DNA from 2 places in the Tolypothrix campylonemoides VB511288_2 genome. Region 2 is predicted to be linked to the other one. Evidence: predicted binding sites of a transcription regulator. Region 2 holds the regulator's gene; the other holds the start of a gene.
The links. The regulator NtcA, encoded in region 2, controls nitrogen genes in cyanobacteria. The targets are predictions, from matches to a motif close to TNTGTANNNNNNNNTACANA.

Region 1: a site for NtcA is predicted at 1,628-1,647, ahead of glnA (type I glutamate--ammonia ligase). Genes of this name have one in related genera too.

Annotation. Positions count from the first base shown of each region.
Region 1 covers NZ_JBFPMW010000011.1:86,595-98,233, forward strand. Annotated here, with positions in the region: gene AB0756_RS27865 (TlyA family RNA methyltransferase) at 1-706, opposite strand, end outside; gene apcB (allophycocyanin subunit beta) at 803-1,312, opposite strand; gene glnA (type I glutamate--ammonia ligase) at 1,774-3,189, shown strand; gene AB0756_RS27880 (hypothetical protein) at 3,393-3,593, opposite strand; gene AB0756_RS27885 (class I SAM-dependent methyltransferase) at 3,872-4,930, shown strand; gene patX (heterocyst-inhibiting protein PatX) at 5,462-5,686, opposite strand; gene AB0756_RS27895 (FAD-dependent oxidoreductase) at 5,794-7,587, opposite strand; gene AB0756_RS27900 (hypothetical protein) at 8,049-8,810, shown strand; gene AB0756_RS27905 (hypothetical protein) at 8,855-9,304, opposite strand; gene AB0756_RS27910 (nuclear transport factor 2 family protein) at 9,309-9,881, opposite strand; gene AB0756_RS27915 (aldo/keto reductase) at 9,921-11,033, opposite strand; gene AB0756_RS27920 (nuclear transport factor 2 family protein) at 11,112-11,639, opposite strand, start outside.
Region 2 covers NZ_JBFPMW010000002.1:879,623-891,261, forward strand. Annotated here, with positions in the region: gene AB0756_RS08195 (pre-16S rRNA-processing nuclease YqgF) at 1-183, opposite strand, end outside; gene AB0756_RS08200 (DUF3084 domain-containing protein) at 198-1,709, opposite strand; gene ntcA (global nitrogen regulator NtcA) at 1,863-2,531, opposite strand; gene fabI (enoyl-ACP reductase FabI) at 2,912-3,688, shown strand; gene AB0756_RS08215 (ABC transporter ATP-binding protein) at 3,989-4,966, shown strand; gene AB0756_RS08220 (SLBB domain-containing protein) at 5,289-6,734, shown strand; gene AB0756_RS08225 (hypothetical protein) at 6,814-7,332, shown strand; gene AB0756_RS08230 (alpha/beta hydrolase) at 7,606-9,255, shown strand; gene AB0756_RS08235 (SPFH domain-containing protein) at 9,537-10,418, shown strand; gene folP (dihydropteroate synthase) at 10,449-11,309, opposite strand; gene iscB (RNA-guided endonuclease IscB) at 11,379-11,639, opposite strand, start outside.

The DNA.
Region 1 (11,639 bases), on a different contig from region 2:
TTCCTGCAGGACCGGTAATTGGCGACCAAGTTAAACCTTTGTATTGCCATCCCAACTCCTGCGCTGTTTGCAGCACTTGAAATATAGCGTTTGCTTGGTCTTTAGGGTCGCGCACAACACCCTTTTTCCCAACACGGTCTTTTCCCACCTCAAACTGAGGCTTGACCAACAAAACGATTTCACGGGGGTCTTGCAGTAAGTGCCACAGAGCAGCCAAAATTTTGGTTAACGAAATAAACGACACATCCAAAACTGCCAAATCAGCAACCGACTCATCACCATATAACTCATCTTTTGTCAAATACCGTAAATTTGTACGTTCCTTCAAAATCACTCGGGAATCATTTCGCAAGCGCCAATCAACTTGTCCGTAGCCAACATCAACCCCATAAACTCGTTTTGCGCCTGCTTGCAGCAAACAATCAGTAAAACCCCCTGTAGAAATGCCACCATCCAAACAAATCCGTCCTTCTACAGGAATGGCAAATAATTCTATTGCCTTAGCTAACTTTTCTCCGCCTCGAGAAACAAAACGCGATCGCTCTTTTATCTGAATTTGAGCAGAAACATCAACTTCCGTACCAGCTTTGTCAACAACAACACTATTGACCAAAACTTCCCCTGCTTGAATGAGGCGTTGAGCTAAAGCACGAGACGAACACAAAGAACGTTCTACCAATAAAACATCAAGTCTTTGCTTAACCAATTTGGTCATAATAAGTGGTTAGGTGTTAGTGGTTAGGTGTTAGTGGTTGATGTTACAGCTACTAACGACTAACTACTAACGACTAACCACTAACATTTAGATATCTTTTTCGCTCAACTCTCGAGTCATGTAGTCAAATGGCTCATCTAAAAAGGTAGTATCACTCACACCTGTTGCAGCCACTTGCTCCTTCACAATATCCTTCATAATCTGGATACCGCGAACAGTAGGACCGATGGGAACGCCCAAGGAATTGTAAGTTTCCCGCAATCCTTGTAAAACGCGCTCATCTAGTACATCCATACTACCAGCAACGAGAGCATAGGTAGCATAGCGCAGGTAGTAATCCATGTCACGAAGACAAGCCGCATAACGCCGAGTTGTGTAAGCGTTTCCACCCGGACGAATCAACTCAGGTTGTTCTTCAAATAATTTAGAACCAGCCTGCTTGACAATGGACGCCGCATTTGAGTTGATAGACGCAGCAGCTTGAACCCGTGCTGTTCCACTTTCAAAATACGACTTGAGGTTGTCTATGGCATTCCGGTCAAAATACCGTCCAGCAACGTCATAATTTTTAATTAAGCTAGTTACTGCATCCCGCATTCCTTTTTCTCCCAATCAATCCTATTATGGTTTGATATTTATCTGATTGCTGTTCGCAATCGGTATCTTTTTGCGCCACTTATTAAAAGAAGCCCCTGCACAAAATCTGTGCGCTATTTATGGATTCTATGTCAAAGTTGCCCCCTGCGGGGTGAACTTTTTTAATAGAGGGGATGGGGAGTGGAGGGATAAGGCGGATAAGGCGGACAAGGCGGACAGGGGAGAGAGAATAGAAATCTTCCTTGTCTACCCAATCCCCAATCCTCAATTCCCATTATTTAAATAAAAGTTAAATGTCATGCTTCTTAATGGCATTTTGTAGTAAAAAATACAAAATCCACTAATGTCCTGTTTCTAGGATATTCCAGGGGTCTGATGGATTTGCAGTTAGCGAGCTTTCTTCAGCAAACATTGAACACTCTGGTTTTACTATTGATAAATCGGCAGCCTAAGGAGTAACCATGACAACCCCACAAGAAGTCCTGAAGATGATTCAGGATAACAACATTCAGATGATCGATCTGAAATTCATCGATATGCCAGGGATTTGGCAGCATTTGACGCTTTACCAAAACCAAATCGATGAAACTTCCTTTACGGACGGCGTACCTTTCGACGGTTCTAGTATCCGGGGTTGGAAAGCCATCAATGAATCGGACATGGCAATGGTACTCGATGCCAACACGGCGTGGATCGACCCTTTCATGCAAGAACCAACGCTCAGTGTTATCTGTAGCATCAAGGAACCTCGCACGGGTGAGTGGTACAGCCGTTGTCCTCGCGTTATCGCTCAGAAAGCTGTTGACTATCTGGTGAAAACCGGTCTTGGCGATACAGCGTTCTTTGGTCCTGAAGCTGAATTTTTCATTTTTGATGATGTCCGCTTTGACCAAAACCAACACTCGGGCTACTACTACGTAGACTCGGTTGAAGGTCGTTGGAATTCCGGTAAAGATGAAGGACCCAACTTGGGTTACAAACCCCGCTACAAAGAGGGTTACTTCCCAGTTGCTCCAACGGACACTTCGCAAGATATGCGGACAGAAATGCTGCTGACAATGGCAAAGTGCGGAGTACCAATTGAAAAGCACCACCATGAAGTTGCTACTGGCGGTCAGTGTGAACTGGGTTTCCGCTTTGGAAAGTTGATTGAAGCGGCTGACTGGTTGTTGACTTATAAGTACGTTATCAAGAACGTTGCCAGGAAATACGGTAAAACAGTTACCTTCATGCCCAAGCCCGTCTTCCAAGACAACGGATCTGGGATGCACACCCACCAATCTATTTGGAAAGATGGTCAACCTCTGTTTGCTGGAGACCAGTATGCTGGCTTGAGTGAGATGGCGCTGCACTACATTGGCGGTATTCTCAAACACGCACCTGCATTGCTCGCAATCACTAACCCTACTACCAACTCCTACAAGCGCTTAGTACCTGGTTATGAAGCACCTGTAAATTTGGCTTACTCTCAAGGTAACCGTTCTGCTTCTATTCGGATTCCATTATCTGGTAGCAACCCCAAAGCCAAGCGTTTGGAGTTCCGCTGTCCCGATGCGACTTCTAACCCATATCTGGCATTTGCTGCTATGTTATGTGCTGGGATAGATGGTATCAAGAATAAAATCGATCCCGGTCAACCTTTGGATAAGAATATTTACGAACTTTCTCCGGAAGAATTGGCTCAAGTTCCTTCAACTCCGGGTTCTCTTGAACTCGCTTTGGAAGCCCTGGAGAATGACCATGCTTTCTTAACCGAACCTGGTGTATTCACTGAAGACTTTATCCAAACTTGGATTTCCTACAAGTTGGATAATGAGGTGAACCCAATGCGCTTGCGTCCTCACCCCTACGAATTTTCTCTCTATTACGATGTTTAATTTTTAGGGACTCTTGCACAGTACGTCGAACCCCGGCTTCCTTAAAAAAGTCGGGGAACTAATCAACATAAAACCACCCGCTAGTGGTGGTTTTTTTTTGATTGGGGATTGGGAATTGGGGGGAAGGGGGAAACAAGGAAGAACTTTATACTGCATTCTCCTCGTCTTCCTTGTCCCCAAGCCCTAGTCCCTAGCCCCTTGTGCTAACTCATTGCTGCATTACTGCGATCGTAAGTCATGCGAGCCGAGGGGTCTATTTTGCCTTGAGTTGGATTCCAATAATGAGAAACTTCTCCAGGAAGACCTAGCTCCTCACCCGCACGACCCAGCATGGATTGTTGACGATTCTTGATCAACTGATAGTGACGCATCATAAGAGCACGTGCTTTTTCTTGTGTAGACATACTGAAATCCTCCTTAGTGGTTTTTTTATAAATGTCAATATTACCTGACATATTTCTTTAGTTTTAATATAACACCTATTCTGTATCTAAAGTTACGAAAAATAATATCTTAATAAAATTTAATATTTGTAGCAGAATAAATATCTATAGGATTTTGCATCTCTCCCAAGACTTATTTTTTCAAGCTGTAAACCTTTCTTCAGATTTATGAGCACTCAGTTACAAATACTTAAAATATGTAAAGATATATTCTAAAAACTTAATTAAAGGAAATTCTCATGTCTGACACTTTAACCAAGCTGACTTATCAAACTTTTCAGCAAGGCAAAAGTTATTTTGGTCTAACCCATAAAATTTTAAGTATTCGCCTCAAAGAGTTGCTCTTTCCTAAGAAGGAGGCAACATCTCAAGGTATTCCTAGGGAAGCTATATTGACGCTTCAACAAAGGCAAAATAATTTGCAGGAAGTTGATTGGGAAGATGCCGAACGGGGTGTGTATCCTAAAAGCTTGTTGTTTGATAACCCTTGGGAAGATTTTTTCCGCTACTACCCTCTAATATGGGTTGATTTACCCCAAATTTGGGATAGGGCAAACCAAAGGAAATACCAGGATTTTGCCGCTGACGTAGACATTAAAGGTTATCCGAGCTACTACATCCAAAACTTCCACCACCAAACCAATGGCTACTTGAGCGATCTATCCGCAAATCTGTATGACTTGCAGGTGGAAATTCTCTTTCAAGGTTCAGCAGATGCTATGCGACGGCGCATTCTTGCTCCCCTAAAGAAAGGGTTGGAAGTTTTCAGAGACTTAGCCCCCCGTCAAACCCGTGTTCTGGACGTAGCTTGCGGAACCGGTCGCACTTTAAAAATGATTCGAGCGGCTTTGCATCAAGCATCTTTGTTTGGAACAGATTTGTCACCAGCATATCTGCGTAAGGCTAACGAGCTTTTGTCTGAAATACCAGGGGAATTACCCCAACTTTTGCAGGCAAATGCAGAAGAGTTGCCATACGTAGATAACTATTTCCATGCTGTCACCTCTGTTTTTCTCTTTCATGAATTACCTGCAACAGCTCGCCAACGGGTTATTGAAGAATGCTTTAGGGTCACAAAACCAGGCGGCGTATTTATAATTTGTGACTCAATTCAATTGAGCGATTCCCCAGAAATGGAACCATTTATGGAATACTTCCATGAAACTTTCCATGAACCTTACTACAAGCATTATATTACTGACGATCTGGTAGAGCGATTGGAAAAGGCAGGTTTTGTGAATATTGAAATGCAAGTTCACTTTATGAGCAAGTATTTGATTGCTCGTAAAGCTGCTTAACTATATTCCTATACTTTTCTGTTGACATGGGGTGGTAGATTGAGCCACCCTCTTTTTTGCAAATTTTAAGTAAGTCGCTAGAAAAAACAAACTCTGTTACGAAACGTCAAATCTCTATATTGGCTCGTAGTTGCGCTTCTTGCGTTCGCCACTCTTGCGTGCTGAAGGCTAGACACGCAACTACAAACTCATGATAATTACGAACACCGACTTACTTAGCCTAATGAACTATCTCCGTACAACTAAAAAGTTGCAATAGGAGTTTTGTGCGTATTTGAAGATCTTTCAATACTTGCAATACAAAGTAGCAACTTTACTTGACATTAATGCAAGAATTCACTACTTAACTAGTATAGGAAATAACTGGTAAAACACCACAATATTACTGAGAAATCCAACAATTGAAAAGTTACTTTTTTTGCTTTATAGGGTACGTAACGGATAGGAAGCGTAACACCCTGGATTACCGTACTTTTATTCCCTTGCTACAAGGTCTTTGCCACCCCAGGAACTGGCACGAACTTGCAGTTGTTAGACTTCAGATTGCGGAGCACTGATATATTCAATCAATTCTCTACGTCCACTACCTCTATAACCAGAACGTCCAGACCGTGAGGTTGAGCTTTTTTTTGTCGCTCTCGCCAAAATCAATTGTGGCGATTCATATTTGGACGAGAAAGTGTTAGGGACTTGGTTGTTAATAGCAAAGGAGCTACACAGGAAACCCACGATTAAAAGTGAAACAGCTGCACGCATAATGAATGTTTATTTTTGAACTATCCATTTCACTGATACTGAGTTTTCTTTTGTGCATCCGGATAATTTATTCAAGAGTATTGTTTTTTACCACAAAAAAATCCTTGTTAGCACTCAATATGTTCCGCTAGTAACCAATTTCCTGCACTGTTAAAACGACCCAAAATTTTGATGAATTGTCCGTGAAGATATGTTTGCAACTGCTCGTCAATGTCCGATCGCAACGTGACAATTTGCCAAGTTTGACCCTGATAATCGCTTGGTGAAGTAATAATAAATTTATAATCCTGCTGAGTTTGGCACTGGAAAAACCCCATGAAACAATCAATGTTTCTTAAATTAACAGCATCGCCATAAGAGTAGAAGCCCACAGTTGGCGAGAAATGGGGGCAATTGCCGCTATGAGGGTATGTTTCAGGATTATCTAAATAATACAGTTGCATATGTAACCAATCCGGAGAATCAGGTGGTAAATTAAAGATGGGAACGATAGCAGCTGCATGATGGCGATCGCGCAACAAAGCCTCTTGCAAAGTTCTTACAGGCAAATCGCGAGGGCTTAAATTTAACTCAATACACAAAGCAGCTGCCATACCAGCTGCTTGACCAATATTCATAACTACTGGTTGCAATCGAGTCGCGCCGTTAGCAATATGAGAAACCGAAATATTTTTCTCGCAAACTAATAAGCCATCTGTTTTTATAGGAATAAGACAGCGATAGGGAATTGTAAAAGGAGTTCCCGTCCAACGTCCTCCCCAACGAATAGATTTAGGAAGCAATTCAAATTTTATCTCCGGATAATGATGGTCGTTAGCATAGTTACCAATCGCAATAGCATCTTCATGTAACGGTGCAACGCTACCTCCCGCAATTGGTAAAATATCCTGTTCTCGTATGGTCGTCAGTCCTACGAGGCGTCTGCTCTCCCGATAATAGGGGTGAAGGGCAAAAGATGAGGGAGAGATAGAGGGAATGGGGGAACGGGGGAATGGGGGAAAAATATGATGGGCTAAACCGTAGCGATAACCGATTTGATGTTGGATAAAACGGGCAAAATTTTGGCTGTGCCAAAGGCATTCTTGCAGAAACTCGCGCCGCTTCTCTGAAGATGCTATGACTCGCCCGACTCCATGACCGTAATCATTACCATGAATGGGCCAATTAATCATAAACAGACCCCCAGGCAAGCGTCCGTAATTTAAAAATTGTTCTGCACCACAATTATCCCAAGCACCAGTAAATTGTGAGGGGTTGTCATTTGGCGCACTTGGGATTTCAGGAGCCATAGATTCACCAAAATCTTGCATAACCACTACCCAAGTGGGGGCTTGCACTGGATATTTTTCTGTGAGATAATTAAATGATGCTGGAGCGCTAATTTCTCCCCATTCAGACCTCAACTCCCAACCCCAACGGTAAGGTACTTCAGCTAAATCTAACAAATCCCCCAACTCTGTGGCATCAAGGGTTACTTTGGCAGTAACAGTAAAATCTGCAAACCGAACACCAAAAACGCAGTCATTTTGTTGAATGACCTCTAAAGGTCTTCTACCTGGAAGCCAAAGTAAGTTTGGTAACTCTTGAACCCAATCTGCGAAAATCTCTGCTCCAATGCGAGGGTCGTAACTAAAGAAGCTGACCCAACTGTTGTCTAACCCCATTGGTTGACGGCGTTGCAATTGTTTTATAAATGCACCCCACAATCCTGTTTGGAAAGCTTCCAACTCATTGCCATCCGGTGCAGATACTCCCGCAGAAGTCAGCATTCCCCCCAACCAAGGAAATTCACTAACCAAAATAGTTTTTACCCCCCGCCGCGCTGCTTGGAGAGCAGCTGCAGTTCCTCCTGTTCCGCCTCCCACCACTAAGACGTCAGCTGCGTACACCCGATCTGTCATGACTGAACCTCAAGAAAGCATGAAGGATAAAGTATGGAGGATAAAACTTCCAGCTTTCATCGTCTTTAGATATTTTTTATAAATACATAATGTAGTTTGTCTTGTATTAAAGTAAATTTGACGGATCTCACACACATTTCCTCCCTCTGTTAACAGATACAAGCTAGGGAATTAGAGCGGTTTTACCCCTCACTTAGAGAGTCTCAATGAGAGATACCATCTCCGAGTTGCTAACAGCATCGGTAAAAGTTGGCAAGTACTTTGCAACCGCTCAAGAAAAATTTATTACCTCAATCAAAAAATGAGGACTAGTACACGAAGGCAGAAGTACGATGGCAGAGGGCAGAAGGCGCAAAAGCTTTAACTGTAAGCTTTTTCTCTGTCACTAATGGTTGCTTTATTTACGCCGAACTGTACTAGTATAAGAAATGTAACTTTCCATCGATCGGATTGGATTTCTCATGAACCTCTCGACTTACTTCATGCACTTGGTTGGTTCTGGTATCAGCGCCTACTACTTTGCTGCTCAAATCCGTGACCCTAAAACTCGCCCCAATGTTCTAGCAGGGTTCCAATTGGCAGAATCTGGTTCTGTTCCTTTCCTGACCGCACTTAGCGATCGCGCTACAGCAGAAGGTGATACATGGCTTGCAGAAAAACTGGCGCAACACGCATCAGATGAAACCAAACACGGTCAAATTTTTGCTCATGCCTTAAAACAACTTAACAAAGAAGTTATAGATTTTAAAAATTTGCCAAAAAACACTCAGGAAAATAAATCGGAAAATAAATCGCAAGAACGCCGCAGCCCGTTTTTTGCAGCTTTCTTCGAGGGTTATTCTCAAGAACAACTCAAACCGGAAGTCATTGATTGGGATGTGTTCATGGGTAGCACTTATATTTTAGAGTTAGATGCAAGTAAAGACTTTACCCGAATGGCAAACGTCTTACCCGAGAACGATCCAGTGACTCGCAACTTAAAATTGGGAATTTTGAGCATTGCCAAAGATGAAACCGGTCATGCTGCTTACATTTACGAAGCCATGATGCGGCGAATGCCTTCTGCTAATGTAGAAAGACTTGTAGATGAGTGGCGTACTCGTAAGACAAACGCCATGCTAGCATTTGCCGGAAATATGTTGCAGCGTAAGAATAATTCTCGCTCTATGGTGCAAGATGCAGCCACTACCTCAGAAACTCATTCTGAGGTAGTGGCTGCGTAAAAGGAAAGGGGGGGTTAGGGGTCAGGGATTGAGGACAAGATGAGTCACAATTGGTACCAGCAATGAATTATCAGAGCCTTGATAATTGAAGAAACAAACTGTTGACTGAAGAATTTTGGAGCTTCCATTTCAGCTCGTAGCAGATGTGCTAAATGAAGAATGGATGGGTTAGTAATCTGCCTCTTTAAAATGGGTTGCCGATCGGCACAAAGCATTTTTTGGTCAACAATTTCCTCAAATCTTAATAGGCTGAGTGTGATTTGCAGGTAATCTAGCAGGGTTTTTTTTTGGACATCGTTCAACCAATCGGATTCAATTTCCTCTGCGTTAACAAAGCCTCCCGTTGGTATCGCAGCAGTAACTTCTATCTGATATGTCACAATACTAACTATTAAAGTATTGCTTGAGGAAACAGGTGGTTTAACTAAATACGCGTACTTGATGGCAAGCTCATCCCAAGAGGCTTGGAGGACGAGAATATCGGACTGCATCATAAACTTAACCGGGACGAGTACCTTCTTCGTAAGTCCAAGTCATCTTCATTTGTGTAACTTTCCAACGTCCGTTGATATGGCTTAGTTCGTGATTGTAGAACCCCCCAAGCGTCCAAGTTTTACCAGGTTTTCCCTCAAGATAAACGTGATGCGCCCGAAAGTGGGAGGTACAGTTTGCTCGCTCGCCATTCACTATCACAGCATGATTGGTAATCATGTGCTGGGTGGCTTTGAAGGTTTTGCTGAAAAAGTCTGCCCAGCCAGCTACTAAAGTATCTGCTGCTACAGTATTAGGAGTGCCACCGTTGAGGGAGGTGTAGTCAGTCAGAACCCGATCGGCGAAGGCTCCGCGACAAGCTTTCCAGTCTCGTAGATCTGCACCCATACCGATAATGTTTATGGCATCAATAATTTCAGCACGATCTACTAATTTCTGTAGAATGATGGTATTCATGGGGACTTGAGAATTGACTTGAGTGGGAGATGTAGTGCGAGCCTTAGCAATCTCTGTGGTAGATAAAAATCCTATTAAGCTCGCACTAAAAGTCAAAAGCACGTTCCGGCGTTGGTGATTCATAGTCTGTTGCTAGACTTGGAGTTAAGTTTTATACAGCCCTTAAGATACACCAGCACCCTGTGACTGAATCAATACATTAGGTTGGTATCCAGCAGGTTTATATCCAACTGTTGCACCACCATGAATCATGCCTTGAATTTCTGAACCAAAGAAAATGTAAGGAAATTGCGGTTCGGGGCGACTGATAGCTTCGAGACGATTGGCAAGTTCGGTGGGAATCTCAAACGAGAGAGCTTTTAGATTGTCCTCAAGTTGCGATTGCTTCGTAGCTCCAATAATGACCGATGCAATTCCAGGGCGATTTGCTGTCCAGTTGACTGCAACTTGAGCCATACTCCGCCCAAGTTCTTTTGCCACAGTTTCAAGTTCTGCCACAATTTTCCAGTTGCGATCGCTAAACTTCTGAAACGCCGGATTTGAGATACCGCGAACTGTTTCCAATCGTCCTTCTCCTGTAAAACCACCCTCGCTGGGTCTGTACTTACCACTGAGAAGACCGCTCGCCAACGGGCTCCACACCATTGTACCCATGCCCAATTCCAGACCGAGGGGAATAAATTCCCGCTCAATATTACGCTCAATCAAGGAGTATTCAAGCTGGAGAGCGGAAAGCGGTTCGTAATTACGCCATTCGGCAATAGTTTGCGCTCGTGCTGCATACCAACTAGGGGTATTGCTCAGCCCGATATGGCGCACTTTACCAGAACGAACTAAATCATCTAGTGTCCGTATGACTTCTTCGGCTGGGGTGATTGTATCCCATGTATGGAGAATGTAGAGGTCGATATAATCAGTTCCCAACCGTTGCAGCGAACCTTCTACCGCCCGCATAATATTTTTGCGCCCGTTACCACCCGCATTTGGATTTCCCGGTTCGGCATTGTAGCTAAACTTAGTAGCAACGACAATGCGATCGCGCAAGTTGCGCTCGGCAATAAATTTACCCAACCACGTTTCGCTAGTCCCATTGGTATATAAATCTGCCGTATCGATAAAGTTACCACCTGCATCAACGTAGGTATTAAACATTTGGCGTGCGGTGGCTTCATCACTTCCCCAACCCCATTCAGTACCAAAGGTCATTGCTCCGAGGGCGAGACGGGTAACGCGCAATCCAGAACGTCCTAGAGTGTAGTAAGTGTTGAGAGACATAATTCGTAGCTCCTTAACGTGTATATTTAAAAAGTGTTTGGAGTGATAGTGAAACTCTTTTTGTTCTGCACTGTTAAATTACTTCTGCTGAGTAAAGCCACTGGGATTACCCCAAGCTTCTACGAACACGATAGGGTTGTAGTATTCACGAAACAGTACAACCTTACCATTGTGGAATTGAAAGAGTCCGGCGTAAGTGTTGTTGTAAGGCTTTTTCGTTGCCAGTACTTCAATTTCGCCACGAAATTCTACAAAGAAAGTATTGGGGTCAGTAGTAGGGTAAATTTTTAAGTCAGGGAACACCATGCGTCCAACACTAGTTGGTAGTGCCGAATAATGTTTGGCGACGGCGGCTTTGCCTTCAACGCGTTTGGGAAATCCAGCAGGAGAGTAGGGCATATCTTGTACCCCATCATCCGCCCATAGTTTTAGCCATTCATCCATGCGTTTTTGGGATAACAACTGGAAGTACGTGCGGATTGTTTGCTCGTTGTTTTGGCGGATTGCTTCGGCATTAGTGTTTGCAGTTGCTATGTGTGTTGTGATACCAGCTTGGGTTTGAGGTCCGATGGTCAACAAACTCAGCATTAAGGTTGCGCCAATTAA
Region 2 (11,639 bases):
CAATAAGGAAATGGGATACTTTTGTTGCAACGACAAAATAGCAGCGATCGCATGTTCGGAGGGGACAACTTCATGATAGTAAAGTTGCCTATCTACACCCATGACAGCCAAGCCACACTTATCTCGACCTGGATCGAATCCCAAAATAACTGGTTGCGTTGGTGAAAATTCAGGAATAGTCATTGGTCAGTATTGATTCAAGTACTAAAAACAACTTGCCCGTTCTGAATTGCTATCAGTTTTACTTTGAGTGGCCCTGCGGTGAAAGTGTCTTCTGCTGCAACAGCTTTAATATCTAATGGCAGATTATACTGCCTCAATTGGGTAATGAAGCGGTAGAACGTACTATCTATTTGAATACTGTCTAAGATTCCAGCATTTCGGGCACGAAATTGCGAAGCAGAAATGAGTAATTCCAGTCGCTGACGTAATTGGTAGGCTGTCATCTTTTGAGGATCGGCTGTTGTGGCTGCTAACACCTCACCTCCTGTAAAGACTTTTTGATTGAGGGTTGCATCGGCAAAAAACTGAATACCATTTTCTCCTCTGACGTAGTTACCAGCACTAAACACTCGGACTACATATTCTCGACCATCTTTTATTTGCTGACTGAGTTGCTCAATTTGCTCTTTAGTCACAAATAACATCTGTGAATTTTCTGTATTTGCACCGGGTTCAGTAAGTTTGAGGATAGCTGTTCGGTTCGCTTCTTGTAACAGTTGAACGATCGCCTGACGCGCAGCTGTTGGTTGTTCAATACGAACAACTCCAGCAGCGAGAACTTGACCCCGAACCAAGGCTAGTTTTCCCAAACGCAATTCGCGGTAGGACTGGTAGAATTTTTCCAGCCTTGCCACTTCCTGTTCTAGCTCATTCTGCTGCATTTCCAGGTCTTTAAGGCGAGACTCCCTTTGAGCAATGACTTTTTCTCTTTCCGCAATGGTTTGATTGCGTTCTTGAATCAGCCGATCTAGGTTATTAATTCTTTTGTCTCGCTGTTCAATACCCTCCTGTCGGTTAGCCAGTTCGCGATCCCGTTTGTCGATCGCTTCTTGCGCTTGGGCGATCGCTCTTTTTGCCTCGGCAAATAATTTTTGCCGCCCTATCTTAAGTTTTTCTACTTCTACCAGCAGCTTTTTTTTCTCAACATCAACGTTTTGCAGTTCAGCTACAGTTTGTTTGTAGCGTGCTACTACTTGATCCAGTTGGGTCTCCGTATTTTGGAGTTGAGCTTGAATTTGGGCTTGTTGGCTGAGAGTGCGGCTGAGTTGTTCTGTCGTGCGATTCAGTTGGTTTTGCGTTGCTTGTTGTTTTGCATTTGCCTCCTTTAATGACTCATTGGTTTTTTGCAAGCGTTCTTCTTTCTCTTGTTGTTCTTTTCTAGCTTGCTCTAATTCTTTCCGCGTGACATCCAGTTGTTGAGTTGTGGATTCGAGACTTTCGCGCTTGCGACGAAGGTCTTTTTGTATATCCTCTAGCTCAAATACTCCTTTACGCAACCCTTCGTCAGCAGCAAACAAAATTGCCAAAGTTGATGCCGAGACTAAAGTTCCTGTCAGAATAGTCACTAGTACTGCTGTGTTTTTGGGACGCAGATTGAAGAGTGAGAGCCGCGCCTTGCCAACTCGGGTGCCAATACGGTCTCCCACTGTGGCGATTGCGCCTCCCAAAATTAATATTGCCAATATTAGGATGTACCCGGTGGTCATCTTTTAGCTACCGACGAAATCCTTCCAGATACAGCCTACTACTTCAAGCCATCATCTGTGGAGAAATTAGAGGATAGTGCTGAGTTTTTTAGAGAGCTTTCAGCATAGGTACACAATTGCTTCTGCCCTCTTAACTCAACACTCAGAACTATTTTAGGTGAATTGCCGACTTAAGGTAACGGGCTTGTGGACAGTAATCTTTTTCTTATGAATGGAAATCATCTTTTTCTCCCGCAGGTCACCTAGTAGCCTGGTAACAGTCACGCGAGTAGAACCAATTGCTTCCGCTATTGCTTGATGGGATAGCTTCAAATCAATTGTGATTCCATCAGCACAAGGAACGCCAAAATCACGACAGAGAATTAGTAAAAAACTCACCAATCGCGAACCCATATCTCGGTGAGCAAGTGTTTCAATCATCATCTCTGTTTGTAAAATTCGCGAAGACAGTCCGCGCAGCATTAACATTGACAATTCTGGATTTTCCTTGAGTGCTTGTTCTACCTGTTCTATTGGGGCTGACAGCAGTTCAACAGGCGTAAAAGCAACTGCATGGTAAAACCTATCTGATTTGTTTCCTGTTAACAAGGACAAAACGCCAAAAACACTATTTTCCCGAAGTAGTGCTACGGTTATTTCTTCTCCTGCCTCGTACACCCTGGAGAGTTTAACAGCTCCTTTCAATAAGAAATAAACTCGTTCGGCAGGATCGCCGGGGAAAAAGATGGTTTTATTGCGTTCAAACGTCTCTACAACAGGAGGAAACGCTCCTGTTGCCATCTGACGAAAAACATTTGCTAGGGCCTTATCTTGTGTCATCATCTCCCTTCCCCTACCCAATGCCGGAAAAAATAAAACTAATTCCCTAAGAATACACCCGAAAAATCAAGAACACATTGTCAACCTTTTTGTTCTTTCCTATACTTATCCTCTGGTGCTCATAGTTAATTGTTCATCATGATACATAATTTTTCATGTTTAGATCTAGTACTTTTTAAATAGTTGATTGCAAAAGTTTTTCCAAAACAGTTTTTTGACAAAAAACCGAAGATATATTGAGATTGCCCGATGCTTCCAGTAACAATTTTCTGGTAGCTAACAGGTACCCGGATCGTAATATTTACTAATACTGCTCAAAACTCCAGACAACTAGCCTCAGATTCTAGTATGCTCAAGCATGAAAGTTCACATTAAGAATTAATATGCTTGACCTGACGGGAAAAAAAGCTATTGTAACAGGAATTGCAAACAACCGATCCATTGCTTGGGGGATCGCCCAACAACTCCATAAAGCAGGAGCCGATCTGGGAATTACTTACTTGCCAGATGAGAAAGGCAAAATGGAAAAGAAAGTTGCAGAACTGGTAGAACCCCTCACTCCGAGCTTGTTTCTTCCTTGTGATGTCCAAAACGACGAGCAGGTTAGGTCAACCTTTGAAGAAATCCAGCAAAAGTGGGGTAAGCTAGATATCCTCATCCATTGCCTCGCCTTTGCCAGTAAAGATGACCTGAGTGGAGACTTCAGCAAAACCTCTCGTTCCGGCTTTAATCTGGCAATGGAAGTGAGTACTTACTCTCTAGTACAGCTTGCAGGGATCGCTAAACCCTTAATGACTGAGGGAGGAAGTATTGTCACTCTGTCCTACCTGGGTGGTGTACGAGCAATTCCCAACTATAATGTCATGGGAGTTGCCAAAGCAGGGTTGGAAGCTTGCGTGCGCTACCTAGCGGCTGAAATGGGTTCTGCCAATATTCGGGTAAACGCCATATCCGCAGGTCCTATTCGTACTCTCGCTTCTAGTGCGGTAGGAGGTATTTTGGACATGATTCACCATGTTGAGCAAGTTGCGCCATTAAAACGCACTGTCACTCAGCTCGAGGTGGGCAATGCAGCCGCTTTTTTATGTAGCGACTTGTCTAGCGGAATTACCGGGCAAGTCCTGTACGTTGATGCAGGGTACGAAATCATGGGCATGTAAAAATAAATTATTGTGAAATTAGGTAGGCTAGCGCTCGGTGACCGGAAAATTGAACGATTACCTTGATTTGTGTCAACCTACCTAATTGTGTATTTACCATTAGAGATTGGTTGTTGGCAAATGGCTCTGACCCATTATTTGCGAAAAAATACAATCTCTCACCCCCAAGTTTCGCCTCAACAAAGGTTAACAGCCTCCCTGTATATCGATCGCTGGTCATCGGTCGCTGGTCAATGTTATTATTGGGAGTCAACTGGGTAACCTATAGATTAAACGTATTGCTGTTGCCCGAAGCACAAGATGAAGTCTGTTGCAGACGCCCCGAACTCCGAACTAAATACACGAGACAGTCCGCCAGTTGTTCTAACCTCTGAGTTGCGAAAGGTCTATCGCACTGGCTTTTTTATGAATCAGAAAGTTGTCTCTCTCAAAAACTGTTCTTTGAAAGTTTACAAGGGAGAAACTTTTGGGCTGTTAGGACCAAATGGTGCTGGTAAAACAACACTATTGAAATTGTTACTGGGAATTATCCGTCCGACATCGGGGCGGGGATTGCTTTTGGGAAAGCCGATTGGAGATCGTGGTGTTAAAGAACGTATCGGTTATTTACCTGAAAACCCTTATTTATATGACTATCTCACGGGTTGGGAATTTTTACAGTTAGTCGCCGGACTATTTCAAATTCCTAAAAAGGTTCAACGCCAACGCATTCCTCAATTGCTGGAATTGGTAGGATTGCCTCAATCTGACGCCCGCAAAAAACTCCTGCGCCGTTATTCAAAAGGAATGTTACAACGTGTCGGAATGGCACAAGCACTCATTAACGATCCAGAACTGGTATTCTTGGATGAACCCATGTCAGGGCTCGACCCTGTGGGACGCTACCAAATGAGAGAGATTATCTTATCTTTAAAAGCGGCAGGTAAAACAATTTTTTTCAACAGTCATGTTCTCAGTGAAGTGGAACAAATTTGCGATCGCGTTGCCATTCTTGCCCAAGGTGAACTTATTTGTTCTGGATCTCTTAATGAACTTTTAGGAACAACTGACGTATATTCTGTCAAAGGACACGGTGGAGACTGGGAAATTATTGAAAAATGGATCGCTAATTTGGAGTACCAGCCAGATGGGTCTTGGCAAGGGGAACTCAATGGAGATTATTATGATTTTCTGGCGAGCCTGCGTTTGATGGGAGGGCAATTAATAGCCATGAATTTGTCACGTCCATCTTTAGAAAAGTTTTTTGTGCAACAAATTCAAAACCTGAAAAATCAGTAATTAGAGCGTAAAAAGTAGAAGGTAGTCATTATTGGCTTGTGAAACAAACCTGACTATCTATTCTTACTTTTCATACTTATCGTGCTTGTGAAAATATTGATTTCCAATATAGGAGCAACAAAATTTACAGTAAATTTACATAGAACCGAGTTGAACTTTAAATAAAATTCAAATAAAATTTAAAGTTATTAAATAATTTCGTTCCGGAAGGATAATTTAATTGAAGAATGTGTGAACATCAGGGAACTAGAATACGTAAAAATAGTCAATCAGGCTAAAAATGTTTAAACAGTATGTAATTAATAGTAATCTTAGGTAAGCAATGCATAATACGAGTGTGGTGAAATTGCTCGCCCATCCAGCTGTGGGTATGGTGTTATTAACATCTGTAAGTATCGCTATTCCAACCGTTAGTTTAGCGCAAAGGCAGCCAACAGCGAGAACGACACAGGTAGACACAAACTACACCCTTGGAGGCGGCGATCGCATTAGAGTGAGTGTATTTGAAGTTCCCGAATACTCAGGAGAGTATCAAGTTCCACCAGGTGGAGGAATTAACTTACCTTTGATTGGCAGTGTTAATGTTCTGGGACTAACTACGGAACAATCTGCTGACTTAATTGCCCAAAGATACTCTCGGTATCTAAAACGTCCTATTATTTCAGTTAACCTATTATCACCTCGTCCCATTAACGTTTTTGTCGCTGGAGAAGTCACCCGTCCGGGAGCTTATACTCTCAGCTTGCAAGGAGGTGCAGGAGACAATCCTGGGGTACAATACCCAACAGTACTTGCTGCACTCACCACCGCCCAGGGTGTAACTTTGAGTGCGGATGTCACTAGAGTGGAATTGCGGCGCAAACTTGGCAGAGGACCAGAACAAGTTACCAGTCTCAATTTAGATGAACTCAGACGCACGGGAAGGTTACCCCAAGATATCACCTTGCGGGATGGCGATACCATTTTCGTACCCACAGCAAGTACTCTAGACTTAGCAAATGCACGTAATTTAGCCGCATCTAGTTTTGCTGCCGATCCCACAAGACCCCGTACAGTAGCAATTATTGGTGAAGTTTACCGTCCTGGGTCATATCTAGTGACTCAAGGTGCTACAGAAGGTGGTACCACCGGTCAAACGAATGCACCAAGTATTACAGGTCAACCCACTTTGACACGAGCACTTCAGCTAGCAGGAGGAATTACACCACAAGCTGATGTTCGTAATGTCATCATCCGCAGACCTACAAGAACTGGATCGGAACAATCTATAAATATTAACCTGTGGCAACTGTTGCAAAGCGGTGATATCAATCAGGACATCATCGTACAAGATGGAGATACAGTTGTTATCCCAACGGCAACTGAAATCAACCGTGCAGAAGCAACACAATTAGCGACAACGACTTTATCTCCCACGCGCATACAAGTGGGTGTCGTTGGTGAAGTGAAAAAACCGGGGCAAATAGACCTTCAGCCCAATAGCACTTTAAACCAAGCATTACTAGCAGCTGGTGGATTTAATGATGCCAGAGCAAGTAGTAAAGCTGTAGATTTGGTTCGCTTGAATCCAGACGGTTCTGTGACCAAACGTCAAGTTAAGGTAGATTTTAAAGCAGGAATTAATGAAGACACAAACCCAATACTCCGTAATAATGATGTTGTGGTAGTGTACCGATCTGGTGGAGCAAAGGCTGGCGATACAGCCGGTTTGGTTATTAATCCTCTAGGTGGTCTTTTAGGTATTGTTAGAGCTTTATTTGGCTTCTAAAAGTATTACCATCCAGTTTTTTTACTCCCTTTAGCCCGCTTTTGCGGGCTTTATTTATTAAGTAAGAGGAAGAAAATTTATGAGAATTAACTTATTCCCGATAGCAGGTAAAGGTATTACCTCTGGCGTACATAACTTGATAAAAATTATTCAAAAATATCAAGAACAATTTTATGTTTTACTGTGGCTGCAAAATCGCAGCGATCTGGGTTTTGATTCTGGAGTCGCTTCATTTATTGCTCTTTTTAAAGAACCCAATTCCATTTGTTTGTTTACAGGTGCAGTCAGTGATATGGTAACAATGCCTTCACCTCCTAAATACACAGATGAGGGTAGTAGTGGTTATGATGTGATAGTAAAATTTATTCATTCTCTTGAATGGGTGAAAAAACGAACTCTCAGAATTGACCCTGAAGATGTTCTTGATGGTGCTACCATTCGCACTCAAGATTTATGGGAGGAATTGTGTACTCAGTCTGAGGATTATCGAACAGTAACACAACGGATGACTGCTTATGAAGAACTGATTTTAGAAATCTCTACTAATAAATCTGGAATGTTATTTCTAGAGGAAACTTTTTTGAATGAAGAAGAGTGATAAGCGGGTACTTTTCTCCAATGAAAGACAACATCGAATGTGGGGCATAGCCCTACCTACTTTACTCTTTATTTCATAAATAATACCAATTTGAAAAAAGAATGTGACAGATAATTGGGTAAGATTCAATCTAGTAAGGGCTTTCTCAATCCAAAATCTAAAATCTAAAATCCACTCATAGTATAAGATTGTTCCAATGAAACTGTATTTCACAGAACAACGTCATGGATAAATGCGCTACTAATAACTCATGACCAATGACTCGTGACTTATATGCGGTTTCCACTTAGCAAACGTCAACCCAAAGCATCCTGGATGAAAGGATTGCTGTGCAGCTTAACCCTAGCTTTTAGTTGGGGTGTAGGAATTTCCTCTACATTGGCAGCAGAAACAGTGACTATCCGCTTGGGTCCTTTTCAGCAGTCAGTAGCGATCGCAGACTTGGAAAAGTTTGCTAAAACTGGTAAATTGCCGGAAGGGCTAGAAGTTTTGTCACCCTTCTTAACATCAGAAATACGAGACTTTTTGACCAAGCGTTTTAGTGTAGATCCCGCTTTTGCCGATAAATTTGTTGATGAAATACGGCAAACACCAATAGGGAAACAAATCTTATCTTCCTTGGGATCGGCAATTCCCGGCAGTACAGTTGATACCATTCAAGTAGCACTCAACCTTGCACTTAAACAAGTAAACGGTTTGAGCCCCCTTGGTTTCTTACGAGCTTACCCACAGGAAAATGTGACAGTGGATGCAACTCAAGTCATTGGTTTAGCAGTTGAGCTAAACCCCACTCGCATCGAGAGTCAAGCCCTCGGAGTTTTATTGGAAAGGGAGTTACCTGCTACAAGTAATACACCCTTTAAAACGACCTTTGACCCATCTACAGTGGGAAATGAAGCCGTACAGGAACAGACTCTAAATTTTTATGACCGACAGCGCAACCGTACATTACCTGTAGATATCTATTGGAGTAGGGCTAATGCCGACAATCCTTTGGTTGTTCTTTCCCACGGTTTTGGTTCCAATCGAAGATCTCTAAGATATTTAGCTAATCATCTTGCCTCTCATGGTATAACAGTCGTTGCTCTCGAGCATCCAGGTAGCAATGCCATATCAGTTAATAAGGCGAACGATGCTGCTAATTTAGGAAAACTGCTACCACCAACTGAATTTATCGATCGCCCGCGAGATGTGAGTTTTGTCCTTGATGAGCTCGCAAAACTCAATACTCAATCGGGAGAATTTCAAGGAAAGTTTAACACGGAGAAAGTTTCTGTCATCGGTCATTCTTTAGGAGGTTACACTGCTTTGGCTTTGGTCGCCCCTGAGGTGAACTTGGAAGACTTGCGGAAATTCTGTAAAGACTCTCTCAATCTTGACAAATCTCCCGCAGATTGGTTGCAGTGTTCTGCTGCTTCGTTGCGAGATAAAAAACTGCGATTGCAAGATAAGCGAGTGAGTCAGGCGATCGCTCTCAATCCTGTCATTGGAGAAATTTTCGGGAAAAAAGGTCTAAGTCAAATTACCAAACCAGTCCTCATCTTAGCAGGAACCGAAGATGCGATCGCTCCAGCATTGAAACATCAAATAGCACCTTTTAATCAACTACAGGGCGAAAAATATTTGTTAACTGCCATTGGAGGGACTCACTTAAGTATTAGCGATCCTGCAAGTACAGCCTACTCTATAGTCAAAGAACGACGAGGTGAAGAAGCCAGCTCCTTGAGACGATTGACCCAAGGTGTGAGTTTAGCGTTTGTCAAACAACTGACACCAGAAGCAAGAACTTACCGAGAATTTTTGACTCCAGCTTACGCACAGTTTCTTTCTACTTCTGAGTTACCATTGCGTCTTGTTTCTGAATTACCTACCAGTATCAAACCTTGGGTAGAAGGGAGTCTCGAGCGCAATTATATTAAGTAAAGTTACGGACAAATAAAATACTTGCAAGCGAAACCACTTAGTGATTTAATAGCGATGTCCTACAGCTAGGGCTTAACAGATCCCCGACTTATTCGAGAACTCGGGGCTCTCAGCCAAAAGAAGTTACTGTAACTTTTTGTATTTAATTGAAAAAAGCTTGCTTATTCATACGATTTGTGATAACAACATACTCATTCTGAGAGAATATCCTAAATTTAGGGCATCATCATAGTAGTGTGTCATTATAATAAATTCTACCAAACACTTAGTTAGGAGATTACATGGAACCAATTATTGCAATAGTCTTAGTGCTTATAGGGTACGCATTAGGATCTGCAAAACTAATCAGCCAGGGAAATGAAGCCTTAGTCGAACGTTTAGGGAAGCAACACCGAAAACTCAGTCCTGGTTTGAACTTTATTGTGCCTCTAGTCGATCAAATAGTGATGGAGGACACAACAAGAGAGCAGTTTTTAGATATCAAACCTCAAAATATCATAACTAAGGATAACGTTTATTTAGAAGTCGATGCTGTAGTGTTTTGGAAAATCAAAGATATGGGCGATAGCTACTACAATGTAGACGATCTTCAAGGCGCTCTCACCCAGCTAGCTACAACAACTATCCGAGAGGTTATTGCTCAAAATACTTTACAGTACGCTAACACTTCTGGAAGTTCTTTGCGTGAAGAGATTAAGAAACAGTTAACTGATGCAACGAGAAAGATAGTAGATCCAGCAACGAAAGAAGTAGTGCAGCCCGGTTGGGGAATTGAGATTATAAGAGTAGATATTCAAAGGATTACTCCTCCAGAAAGCGTCCAGAGGTCATTGGAAGAACAGAAAGCAGCTGAAATCAGGAAAGATGCTGCAGTTAAAGAGGCTGAAGGAGCGCGGCAAGCAGCTATTGAGAAAGCAGAAGGAGCTAAAGCTTCTATGCAAATTATCTCTGATGCTTTGCGTGCTAGTCCAGAAAGTAAGGAAATCTTGCGCTATCTTGTCGCTCAAGATTATATCAATGCCAGCTACAGACTCGGTGAAAGCGAAAATGCCAAAGTCGTCTTCGTCGATCCAGGTAAAGGTGGCGAAATGATGGATTTGATATCTGAGAGTCTCTATGAGGAAAAAGGCAAGAAAGCTGAAAATGGTAATGGTTCTACCTAAAGCGATAAGCGAAACTTAAAGGCTAAAGCCTTATCGCGGCTCAATTTGCGATTGCCGAAAGATAGCATCAGCAACCAATGAAACGTCACGCATCTCTGTCACATCATGCACTCGGAGAAGATCTGCTCCATTAAAGATTGCAGCACAGCACGCCGCCGCCGTTCCCCAGACTCTTGCTTTCGGAGCGCTTTGGTTGAGAATTCGACCAATAAAACTTTTACGGGACGCTCCTACTAAGATAGGGCAGTTAAGTTGACGCAATTCCGGCAAGCGGCGCAAAATTTCTAAATTGTGCTCGTAATTTTTAGCGAAGCCAATGCCCGGATCGATAATAATTTTTTGGCGATCGATACCACAAGCCGTTGCAGCAGCAATTTGCTGTGTCAGAAAACTTAAAATCTCCCCCATCACATCCTGATAATCAGTTAGTTTTTGCATATTCTGTGGATTTCCCCGGATATGCATCAGTATAATAGGCACATTTAAACTACCCACAGTTGGCAACATTTCTGGGTCAAAAGTACCACCAGAAATATCATTTACTATGTCTGCTCCTTCTTCCACAGCTGCCTTTGCTACAACTGCCCTCGTGGTATCCACAGAAATAGGAACTTGTAGCTCCCTTCGTAACAAGCGCAAAACTGGCAAGACACGACTAATTTCTTCATTCAGAGAAATTTGCTCTGCTCCGGGTCGAGTAGACTGACCGCCAATATCGATAATATCCACACCACTTGCTACCATAGCCCGTGCTTTTGCTACAGCAGCAGAGAGCGTATAAAAATCGCCACCATCGCTAAAGCTATCTGGTGTGACATTTAAAACGCCCATTAAGTAAGTTCGCTGTCCCCACTGAAAACAGCGTTCTCTAACGATCAACTCGTTTGTCATAATTTGGGGGTAGAAACTGTAACTTGATTGCTATACATCTTTGTAAAAGTCTGGTCATTTTGTACAGGTTCACGCGTAGTCGTAACCGTCCCTTCTGTGAACAGGCGTTAAGTAGTTCAACTTAATTGACCTCCGTTTCTTGTCAATAACAAACTCACCGTAACCATGCGACATAGGACAGACTCGCGCCGTGAAAGTCCCGGCGTACTTACCTTTTGGAACCGAGGCACGAACAATGTCACCAGTTGAAAAACCAAGTATTGGACGTAATGGACGATGTTTTTGTGGATAACCAAACTGATCTGTCTGACATCGCTGTCTACCACCAAA